Regions from separate parts of the Rhizobium sp. Leaf321 genome, predicted to be linked through region 1. Evidence: predicted binding sites of a transcription regulator. Region 1 holds the regulator's gene; each other region holds the start of a gene.

Region 1 (2,268 bases):
GGCGCGTCCTACACGCTGATCAAGGTCGGTGTGGAGACGATCTCGCCCGTCACCTTTATCGCCGTCAGGACGCTGGTCGCCGGGCTCATTCTCGTTGCGGCACTGCGCCTTCGCGGATTGAAGCTGCCGACGGACCGGCAGACCTGGACGCTCTTCACGGTTCAGGCCTGCCTCAACAGCGCTGTCCCCTTCACCCTGATTGCCTGGGCCGAACAGACGACCGATGCGGGCCTTGCCACCATCTTGAGTTCAACGACGCCGATCTTCGCCTTTCTGTTGACGGCGCTGATCACCCGCCATGAGAGCGTCTCTGGGACCAAGCTGTTCGGAGTTGCGGCAGGCATTGTCGGCATATGCCTGATCGTCGGCATGGAGGCGCTTGCCGGCTCGGGCGAGAACCTCTGGGCGCAACTGGCCATCGTGGCGGCGACGATCTGCTATGCGGCGGCTGCCATCTTCGGCAAGAATTTTAAGGGATTGGACCCGATGATGCCCGCCGCGGGATCGCTGACTGCAGGCGCTGCCATCCTCATTCCCGTGAGCCTCGTGGTCGACCGGCCCTGGACGCTGACTCCCAGCACCGATTCCATGCTCGCCCTATTGGCGCTGGCGGTATTTTCGACGCCGCTCGCCTTCGTCATCTATTTCCGGCTGGTGCAGACGCTGGGCTCCGTCGGCACGACGGCGCAGGCCTATCTGCGGGTGCCGATCGGCGTTGGCATCGGCGTCGTGTTTCTCGGCGAAACGCTTGCCTCGACAGCCTGGCTCGGCCTCGCCTGCGTCGTGGCCGGTGTCATTGCCATGACGCTGCCGGCTAGGAGACGCGGTGCTCAGGCTTCCATCGAGTAGCCGGCACCGCGGACCGTGCGGATGACATCCTGCATGTTGGAAAAGTTGAGCGCCTTCCGGAGGCGCCCTACATGCACGTCGACGGTACGCTCGTCGACATAGATGTCATGGCCCCAGACGCCGTCGAGCAACTGCGAGCGCGAAAAGACGCGGCTGGGCGACGCCATCAGGAATTCCAGAAGTCTAAACTCTGTCGGCCCGAGGCGAACTTCGCGGCTCTTGCGGTGAACGCGATGGGTTTCGCGATCGAGTTCGATATCGCCGCATTTGAGGACGCTCGAAAGGACCTCCGGTCGGGCACGGCGCAGCATCGCCTTGACGCGGGCCATCAGTTCCGGCGTCGAGAAAGGCTTGACCACATAGTCGTCTGCGCCGGTGGCAAGCCCGCGAACGCGCTCGCTTTCTTCGCCGCGCGCCGTCAGCATGATGATCGGCAGGCGTTCCGTCTCCGGCCGCATGCGCAGGCGACGGCACAGTTCGATGCCCGAAACGCCCGGCAGCATCCAGTCGAGAATGAGAAGATCCGGAACGCGCTCCTGAAGCCTGATTTCCGCTTCGTCACCGCGAAGCACGGTATCGACCTCGTATCCCTCGGCCTCCAGGTTATACCGAAGGAGGACGCTGAGGGCCTCTTCGTCTTCCACGACTGCGATCTTCGGCTGCATTCCGACTTGCTCCGTCACTCGTCCCGAACCGCACTTAGATCCGCCAGATCCGCTCGCGCTGCTTCAGGTCATTGGTTTTGGCAGTTATTGTCGCGAAACCGGCAGGCGATTTCGGGAGAGCTGCATCATGTCCCGGCGGAGCCGAGCATGTTGGACGTATCGTCCTTCGGACGTTCGCCCTCCGGCTGTGCGCCGGTCGCGATGTAGTAGATGGTCTCGGCGATATTCGTCGCGTGGTCGCCGATGCGCTCGATGTTCTTGGCGCAGAACAGGAGATGGGTGCACGTGGTGATGTTGCGCGGATCCTCCATCATGTAGGTGAGGAGTTCGCGGAACAGCGAGGTGTACATCGCGTCGATTTCTTCGTCGCGCTGGCGGATGATCTCGGCTTTTTCCGCAGAGCGGTTAGCGAAGACATCAAGAACGTCCTTGAGCTGCACCAGCGCCAGTTCGGAAAGATGCTCCAGACCACGGGCGAGCTTGCGCGGGACGCCTGTTCCCTGCACGGCGAGCACGCGCTTGGCGGTGTTCTTGCCAAGGTCGCCGACGCGTTCCAGGTCAGCTGCAATGCGCAGCGTGCCGATGATCTCGCGAAGGTCAGCCGCCATCGGCTGGCGCTTGGCGATGGTGACGATCGCCTTGTCCTGGATATCGCGCTCGGCGTGGTCGAGAATGACGTCGTCCGAGATGACCTTCTGGGCCAGTGCGGAGTCGGAGTTCACGAGCGCACGCACGGCATCTCCGCACATCTGTT
Region 2 (2,268 bases), 870 kb from region 1:
CGGCATGGAGATCATCCCGGTGTCGCGTATGGGCGAGGTGATCAAGCACGCTTTGGTTCGCCTTCCCGAACCGATCGAGTGGGATGGCACTGTGGAGACACCGGTCATTGCGACGGTTGACGGTGCCGACGACTCGTCGACAACGATCGCTCACTAAGCGGTGCCTTGAAGCCGCCACGAACTGATAAAAAAGCCGGCGAAAGCCGGCTTTTTTTGTGAAAAATGCCCAAGACCCCTTGTTTTTCAGGCTTTTTCGGAGCCTTTGGGTTGCCAAGTGCCGACGCAAAACTATTGTCGGCGCCGACCAAATGAGTCGTTCCAAAACCGTTGAAAGGGTGGAAATATGAACAAGACCGAACTGGTGTCCGCAGTGGCCGAAAAAGCCGGCCTCTCCAAGGCTGATGCCGCCTCTGCAGTCGATGCCGTTTTCGAGACTGTCCAGGCCGAACTGAAGAATGGTGGCGACATTCGCCTCGCTGGCTTCGGCAGCTTCTCCGTTTCGCGTCGCGAAGCATCCAAGGGCCGCAACCCGTCCACGGGCGCTGAAGTCGATATCCCGGCTCGCAACGTTCCGAAGTTCTCGGCCGGCAAGGGTCTCAAGGAAGCTGTTAACAGCTGATCGAAAGCATCTGGCGGCCTGCCGCCGTGATGCAAAGCGTTGAGAAGGCCCGGTGAGAACCGGGCCTTTTTCGTTGAACGGAAAGCGTGTTCGAGCCTTATCCGCAGGTCCGTTCTTTCTGCGTCCAAAACTGTCATCCGCCTGTCATGACAGTGCAGCACAAGCCGAGTGTAGTTTCACGGAGGCTTCCCATGACATTCTCGACACGCGCCGCTTTGACCGCGCTCCTCCTCGGCTCCGTTGCAGCTCCTGCCGGCGCCGAGCAAGTCTTCAACCGCATTGCATCCTTCCCGGTCGCCCAGAATCTGCCCAAGGGCGAGGACAAGGCGACCTCGTCGGAAATCATCACGGCCACCGCCGACGGCAACACGCTCATCTATTCCGATGCGCCGGGCGGCACGATTGGCTTTATCGACATCACCGACGCAAAAGCGCCGAAGGCAGGCGGCTCGGTCAAGATCGACGGCGAGCCGAACTCGGTCGCCGCAGTCGGTGCGAAGGTTCTCGTCACCATCGATCGGACCAAGGACCTCACCAAGCCCGCAGGCCAGCTCGGTGTGGTCGATATCGCCTCCCGGAAACTCGAGAACACCTGTGATCTCGGCGGCCAGCCGGACTCGGTCGTCATCTCGCCGGATGGCACGTTTGCGGCCATTGCCATCGAGAACCAGCGCGACGAAAAGCTCAACGACGGCGCTCTTCCGCAGCTGCCGGCCGGTGAATTGCAGATTGTCACCCTGAACAATGGGGTGCCCGTCTGCGACAGCATCCGTCACGTCGATCTGACGGGACTGTCCACCGTCGCTCCTGAGGATCCCGAGCCTGAATTCGTCAATATCAACGCCAACGGCGAAATCGTCGTGACGCTGCAGGAAAATAACCACATCGTCATCGTCGACAGCAAGACCGCAAAGGTTACCGCCCATTTCCCGGCCGGCACGGTTGATCTCGATGGCGTTGACATCAAGACCGACGGCGCACTGACCTTCTCCGGCAAGCTCACGGCCATTCCGCGCGAACCGGATGCGGTAAAGTGGCTCGGTACCGATCGTTTCGTTGTCGCCAACGAAGGTGATTACAAGGGCGGCTCGCGCGGTTTCACCATTTTCGATCGTACCGGCAAGGTTCTCTATGACGCCGGCACGTCGCTCGAATATGCTGTCGCCCGCGTCGGACACTTCCCGGAAAAGCGTGCCAAGAACAAGGGCATCGAGCCGGAAGGCCTGGAAGCTGCGACTTTCAACGGTCAGAAATATTTCTTCGTCCTGTCGGAACGCGGTTCGATGATCGCGGTCTACAAGGATACCGGTGCGGAACCGGAACTGGTGCAGCTTCTGCCCTCAGGCATCTCGCCTGAAGGCGCTGTCGCCATTCCCGGCCGCAACCTGCTCGCCTCCGCCAACGAAGCCGATCTCGGCGAAGACGGCGGTGCCCGCTCGCATGTCATGATCTACGAGCTTGGCGAAGGCGCAAAGGCCTATCCGATGCTCGTCTCCAAGGATGTCGACGGCAAGCCGCTCGGCTGGGGTGCCATGTCGGGCCTCGTCGGGGATGCGGAAAAGGACGGCATTCTCTATGCAGTCAGCGATAGCGTCTATGCCATGCAGCCCTCGATCTTCACCATCGACGCCACCAAGAAGCCGGCCGAA
Region 3 (2,268 bases), on a different contig from region 1:
GGATGCCGACTACGCCGATCTCGACGGTCCGCTACTCTTGGCGCAAGACCGCCCGGACGGGCTGCGATACGACGGATCGCTGGTCTATCCGCCCCGGACGAACCTCTGGGGATGATGAGTCCCTTGCACCGACAGGCCGTTACGCGGCCTGCATTCCCCTGATCGTCTCCGGTGCCGGCAGCGTCGTGATTTCCGCAGTCTTCGCGATCTTCTGCCAGGAGATCAGTTCCAGCGTCCCGTCGCGATGCTCGGCAATCGCCGTGCAGCTTTCGACCCAGTCGCCCGTGTTGACGTAGTGGATCCCGTCGATGTCTTCCATCACCGCATGATGGATATGGCCGCAGATGATGCCATCGACATTGTTGCGACGAGCCTCGTCGACGACAACCTTCTGGAACTCGCCGATGAAATTCACGGCGTGCTTCACCTGCAGCTTCGCCCAGGCAGAGAATGACCAGTATGGCAGGCCGATGCGGCGGCGCACCGCGGCAAGACCGACATTGATGGCGATTGCCGCATCATAGGCCCAGTCACCGAGATAGGCGAGCAGACGCGCATTGCGCACCACGACGTCGAACTCGTCACCGTGCAGCACCAGGTATTTCCGCCCGTCTGCCATCTCGTAGATCATTCGGTCTGCGACCTCGATACCGCCGAAATGCATGCCGGGAAAATCGCGCAGGAATTCGTCGTGGTTTCCCGGAATGTAGACGATCCGCGTGCCCTTGCGCGCCTTGCGCAGAAGCTTCTGAACCACGTCGTTACAGCCCTGCGGCCAGTTCCAGCTGCGCTTCAACCGCCAGCCGTCGACGATATCGCCGACCAGCACGATCGTTTCCGCCTCGTGGTAGCGCAGGAAATCGAGCAGAAAGTCCGTGCGGGCGGCCTTGGAGCCGAGATGCACGTCCGAAATGAACAGGGTTCTGAAATGCCTTGTCTCGATTGCATCGGCCACGGAAACGTCCCTTCGTTACCTACCTTGTCCTACCCTTCGAAAATCAGACTCGTGTTTCAGGATGATGACAGGGGCGCGATCGCCGCAGTCGGCGACCACCCGAAACCGGCGGCAAAATCCGACAGCATCGCAAATATTGTAGTTTCTCGATGGATCGATTGATGTAAGGAGGGGACTCGCATGTCAGGACGGAAATCGATACGAGGAGCCATAAGAGCATGGATGGGCACGACAATCCGAAACCATCGCCGGTAACCGGAGATCTCGACGAACAGGCTCTCTTCTTCCACCGCTATCCCCGCCCCGGCAAACTGGAAATCCAGGCCACCAAGCCGCTCGGCAACCAGCGCGACCTCGCACTTGCCTATTCGCCGGGTGTGGCCGCCCCTTGCCTTGCGATCCGCGACAATCCGGAAATGGCCGCGGAATTCACCGCACGTGCCAATCTGGTCGCCGTGGTCTCCAATGGCACTGCCGTGCTCGGTCTCGGCAATATCGGCCCGCTCGCTTCCAAGCCCGTGATGGAAGGCAAGGCCGTTCTCTTCAAGAAATTCGCCGGCATCGATGTGTTCGACATCGAAATCGACGCGCCGGGCATCGAAGCCATGGTCTCGACGATCTCGGCACTCGAGCCGACCTTCGGCGGCATCAACCTCGAAGACATCAAGTCTCCGGAATGTTTCGAAGTCGAGCGTCGTCTTCGCGAAAAGATGAACATCCCGGTCTTCCATGACGATCAGCACGGAACGGCGATCATTGTCGCCGCCGCGATCCTCAACGGCCTGGAGCTTGCCGGCAAGACGATCGATAACGTCAAGATCGTCACGTCGGGCGCCGGTGCGGCGGCGCTTGCCTGCCTGCATCTTCTCGTGTCGCTTGGTGCGAAGAAGGAAAACATCTGGGTCCACGATATCGAAGGGCTGGTCTATGAGGGCCGCGTCGAGCTGATGGACGAGTGGAAGGCGATCTACGCCCAGAAGAGCGACAACCGAGTTCTGGCCGACAATATCGCCGGCGCAGACGTCTTCCTCGGCCTGTCGGCCGCGGGCGTGTTGAAGCCCGAACTTCTGGTGCAGATGGCCGAAAAGCCGCTGATCATGGCGCTCGCCAACCCGACGCCGGAAATCATGCCGGAACTCGCCCGCGCGGAGCGTCCCGACGCGATGATCTGCACCGGCCGCTCGGACTTCGCCAACCAAGTCAACAACGTCCTCTGCTTCCCCTACATTTTCCGTGGTGCGCTCGATTGCGGCGCCCGCACGATCAACGAAGAAATGAAGATGGCGGCGGTCAAGGCGATCGCAGCCCTTGCC

What was found. The regulator PhoB, encoded in region 1, activates phosphate uptake and scavenging genes when phosphate is short. The targets are predictions, from matches to a motif close to TGTCATNNANCTGTCAT.
Region 2: the regulator PhoB is predicted to act here: its motif matches at 751-767, upstream of ASF70_RS12310 (esterase-like activity of phytase family protein).
Region 3: the regulator PhoB is predicted to act here: its motif matches at 1,009-1,025, upstream of ASF70_RS15475 (UDP-2,3-diacylglucosamine diphosphatase).

The regions. Positions count from the first base shown of each region.
Region 1 is NZ_LMOF01000006.1:366,943-369,210, reverse strand. Features, by position in the region: gene ASF70_RS08220 (EamA family transporter) at 1-849, shown strand, start outside; gene phoB (phosphate regulon transcriptional regulator PhoB) at 831-1,514, opposite strand; gene phoU (phosphate signaling complex protein PhoU) at 1,640-2,268, opposite strand, start outside.
Region 2 is NZ_LMOF01000006.1:1,236,992-1,239,259, forward strand. Features, by position in the region: gene lon (endopeptidase La) at 1-157, shown strand, start outside; gene hupB (DNA-binding protein HupB) at 344-619, shown strand; gene ASF70_RS12310 (esterase-like activity of phytase family protein) at 811-2,268, shown strand, end outside.
Region 3 is NZ_LMOF01000007.1:528,053-530,320, forward strand. Features, by position in the region: gene dgcA (N-acetyl-D-Glu racemase DgcA) at 1-115, shown strand, start outside; gene ASF70_RS15475 (UDP-2,3-diacylglucosamine diphosphatase) at 140-955, opposite strand; gene ASF70_RS15480 (NADP-dependent malic enzyme) at 1,174-2,268, shown strand, end outside.